Regions from separate parts of the Peribacillus sp. RS7 genome, predicted to be linked through region 2. Evidence: a T-box and tRNA genes for the amino acid it is inferred to sense, from the RefSeq annotation. Region 2 holds a T-box; the other holds one or more tRNA genes.
What was found. The T-box of region 2 lies ahead of ACDZ29_RS02190 (valine--tRNA ligase). A T-box ahead of a tRNA ligase gene usually reads a tRNA of that ligase, here a tRNA-Val.
Positions count from the first base shown of each region.

Region 1 (2,200 bases), 2.6 Mb from region 2:
TGGCAGATGTACAGGTACACAGCAGGGAAGTAACAAAGGCGGCTAAACGATCATTAATAGAACGTGGTGTCAGTGTGGAAGCAATTGCAAAAATCGTTTATGAATTGCAGTTCCCGTATAAAGCTGATCTTAAGCTTGAGGAATGCATCCACAGCGTTGAGCGTGTCCTGTTGAAAAGGGAAATTCAACATGCCATTTTAGTCGGTGTGGAGCTGGATAAACTAGCAGAGCAAAAAAAGCTATCAGAACCCCTGCAATCGATTGTTGAATCTGATGAAGGTTTATTCGGAGTGGATGAAACGATTGCCTTTGGTGCAGTGCTCGGTTACGGAAGCATTGCTGTAACGACCTTTGGCCATTTGGACAAAAATAAAATAGGCGTCATTCACGAACTTGATAAGAAACAAGAAGGAATCGTGCATACCTTCCTGGATGATATCGTTGCAAGTATTGCCGCGAGTGCCGCCTCAAGGTTAGCTCATCGTCTGAGAGATGAAGAAGAATCATTAACTGAACAGGAAAAGGACATTCAGGAAGAAGAAGAGTTAATTGGTTGAATCTTAATAAACAATTTTCATCCAGACCTATCAAACCTGGCCTTAATGAGGCGGGCAGAAAGGATATTGGCCATTTTAAATGTCCGTTTTGTCTGCCTTAGAAAACAGAATGCGTGAATATGGCCTGGATAAACTTCAAGCACCTGGATTTTCCGCTGCGTAATCTTTCCTTGTTCGGAGAGATAGATTATTTCCAATGGAGCGTTTTCTTCCATATGTTTGCGAAGTATATATTTCATTCCTTGTCACTCCTTTGCTGACTTGTTTGCTTGCTATATTATATGCGAACATACGTTTTTTATGCAAGGGAAAAGGGAACGTCGGTTCTGGTTTTTAAGTGAGGTAAAAAAAAAAAGATAAAATTAAAACTTTTTTAATATAACTCGTTGACTTTTTAACAAAAAAACTTATAATAAATTATGTACTTAAGTAATTTACCAGCCAGTCTTACATACGACTTGTTAGCTCAGTGGGAGAGCACTTCCTTGACAGGGAAGGGGTCGTGGGTTCGAATCCCTCACAGGTCATCCGAACGGCGGAAGCATTGTTAAACAATGTTTTTGCCGTTTTTTATTTTAAATCACGACTGTATTATGATGGGGTCAAGTTAAACACCATGGAATGCCAACAAACCACTTCACGCTAAAATATGTGAGGTGTTTTTTTATGCTTTTAAAATTTGGAATTCAAGTGTTTCATGAAGATCGTCAATTTAAAAATCTTACCGAAAGTATTTAATGCTAGTCACAGGTCATCAACAGCCAAAGGCTTAAATCCATGATATAACAGGGATTTTGGCCCATTTTCTGTTTTCGTTTCCATGCATTTTTCTTTGTGTTCATGCTTTGCACAAAGTTGCTCAGAAACTGCATATGACGGTGAATCGTTCGTTGCATGACGTTAGCCTCTTTGATACACTATGCAGAAGTACATTTCACTTTGATTGCTAGGATTAAAATCGAAAGACATTAATAAGATGTATGAACTTTACATAAATCATGGTCCTTGTAAGCTGTGGGGTGCTCCAATCGAGACCTGAAAAGGGGAGCGGATTATCCTGTTACTACAGTTGCTTTAGACTTTTGAAAGAAGTAACGAAGTTCAGTTTAACCTGATATATAGGGGAATAAAGGGACAAAATACAATACAATATAATATTGTTTATAAGAAAAAATCATATGTTCCCTCATACAGCAGGAGTTGTATGGGGGCTTGTATTTTATCAAGAATTTTCTGTTTAGATGACTATACAGTAATAAAATAAGGAGGAAGAAATGAACAATTATAAATTGACGATTCAATATGATGGCGGGCGCTATAAGGGCTGGCAACGACTCGGTAATAGTGATGATACCATTCAAGGGAAAATAGAAAATGTATTAACGGAAATGGTAGGGGAAAAAATTGAAATCATCGGATGCAGCAGAACAGATGCAGGTGTACATGCTCTTGCTCAAATTGCCAATTTTAAGATCGGAGAAAATCTGACTGAATCTGAAATCATGAACTATTTGAATAGATATTTACCCCAAGATATCAGCGTTGTGGATGTTACATTAGTTCCTGATCGTTTTCATGCCCGTTATAATGCTAAGGATAAAACCTATCTGTATAAGATCTGGAACGAGCAATATACAAATCCT
Region 1 is NZ_CP168135.1:3,413,178-3,415,377, forward strand. It holds gene ACDZ29_RS17175 (phosphatidylglycerophosphatase A) at 1-557, shown strand, start outside; gene ACDZ29_RS17180 (hypothetical protein) at 575-796, opposite strand; tRNA gene ACDZ29_RS17185 (tRNA-Val) at 1,013-1,084, shown strand; gene truA (tRNA pseudouridine(38-40) synthase TruA) at 1,832-2,200, shown strand, end outside.
Region 1: it has a tRNA-Val gene. The T-box ahead of ACDZ29_RS02190 (valine--tRNA ligase) is inferred to sense a tRNA for this amino acid. The anticodon was not compared.

Region 2 (2,200 bases):
AAGAATATTGAGTATATGGTGATGAAAATCGAAGAGATCGAACAGCAGAAAAAGGCGGCTGCCGAGGCTGCCAAAGAAGAGCAATCACCCCCAAGCTAAATATACATGATTGGATCATCTCCAGTCATGTATATTTTTTTGCTGTAAGGGAATAATTAAATCCATTCGAAATACAAAGACATGGCCAAGAAAATAAAGGCGATTAGCAGGAGCATATCGAAGAAAGTAGGGAAAATCAGCGTACGCAATCCTTGGAATACGACAAAGGGGATGATGAACTGCTGGCAAACACCCCGGAATTTTTTCATCCAAGGCGGTAAAGTATAGGGGGTATATCTTCGCTTCATATTATTACCTTCCTTTTTAGGGCTTCTTATATTCTATGGGCGGGTAGTGGAAAAGGTGAAAAAACGGTCACATTCACTGTTCCTGGAGGATAAAATAAAGAAAATGGCCGGGCAGCGGGATCGAATGCATGTAATGGAATGCTTCCTAAAGAAAGAAAGCGAAAAGATGATTGACTGGAGCCCCATATTTTTTGTACTATATACTATATGCATTCAATGATTTTACATATGAATATAAATCAATGCAAAGACCGGAAATAGTAAGATGAAATGCACTTTTCAGAGAGGAAACCAATTGGTGCGAGGTTTCCAGGCAGCAGCATCCGAAGTCGTCCGCGAGCAGTTTTCGTGAAAGATCTTAAGTAGCGAAGGCCGGTGAAGAGCCGTTATCCGATTTGAGAGCCGAAAGAGATTTTTTACTTTTTCGGAAAAAAGGTGGCACCGCGAACAACTTCCTTCGTCCTTTTGTGATGATGGAAGTTTTTTTTATGCCCAAATAAGGAGGAAATGATATGGAAGAGAACCAAATTTCGATGCCGACTAAATATGATCCGCAGACGATAGAGAAAGGCCGCTACAAATGGTGGCTTGATGGGAAGTTTTTCGAAACGACGGGTGACGATAAAAAAGAACCATACACGATTGTCATCCCCCCGCCGAACGTGACTGGTAAGCTGCATCTTGGCCATGCATGGGATACGACACTTCAAGATATATTGACACGCATGAAAAGGATGCAAGGCTATGATGTTTTATGGTTGCCGGGCATGGATCATGCCGGTATCGCCACTCAAGCGAAAGTTGAACAGAAACTTCGTGCGGAAGGCGTGAGCCGTTATGACCTTGGACGTGAAAAGTTCGTGGAAGAGACATGGAAATGGAAAGAGGAATACGCGAGCCATATCCGTGAACAATGGTCAAAGCTGGGTCTTGGACTTGATTATACCCGTGAGCGCTTCACTCTTGATGAAGGGCTTTCAAAAGCAGTGCGCGAAGTGTTCGTTTCGCTTTATAAGAAGGACTTGATTTATCGCGGCGAATACATCATCAACTGGGATCCATCAACGAAAACGGCGTTATCCGATATCGAGGTTATTTACAAAGATGTACAGGGTGCATTTTACCATATGAAATATCCGTTAGTTGACGGATCAGGTGAAATTGAAATAGCCACCACCCGTCCGGAAACGATGCTTGGCGATACTGCGGTTGCTGTACATCCTGAAGATGATCGGTATAAACACTTGATCGGCAAAAAGGTTCGCTTGCCAATTACAGGCCGGGAAATCCCGATTGTCGGTGATGACTATGTCGATATGGAATTCGGTTCAGGCGCGGTTAAGATTACTCCTGCTCATGATCCGAATGACTTCGAAATCGGGAACCGTCACGATTTGGAGCGCATCCTTGTCATGCATGAAGATGGCTCGATGAATGAAAAGGCCGGTAAATATGAAGGTATGGACCGTTTTGAATGCCGTAAACAAATCGTCAAAGACCTTCAGGAAGAAGGAGTACTCTTCAAAATCGAAGATCACCTTCACTCAGTCGGTCATTCAGAGAGAAGCGGTGCTGTTGTTGAACCATATCTATCGACTCAATGGTTCGTAAAAATGCAGCCTCTAGCTGATGCATCCGTTGATCTTCAAAAAGGATCCGATGAGGAAAAAGTTCATTTCGTACCGGATCGTTTCGAAAAAACGTATCTCCGTTGGATGGAAAATATCCGCGACTGGTGCATTTCCCGTCAGCTTTGGTGGGGTCACCGCATTCCAGCCTGGTACCATAAAGAAACAGGTGAAGTGTATGTAGGACATGAAGAGCCTGCGGATGCTGAAAACTGGGAACAGGAT
Region 2 is NZ_CP168135.1:415,303-417,502, reverse strand. It holds gene ysxE (spore coat protein YsxE) at 1-99, shown strand, start outside; gene ACDZ29_RS02195 (hypothetical protein) at 156-347, opposite strand; T-box leader at 586-815, shown strand; gene ACDZ29_RS02190 (valine--tRNA ligase) at 860-2,200, shown strand, end outside.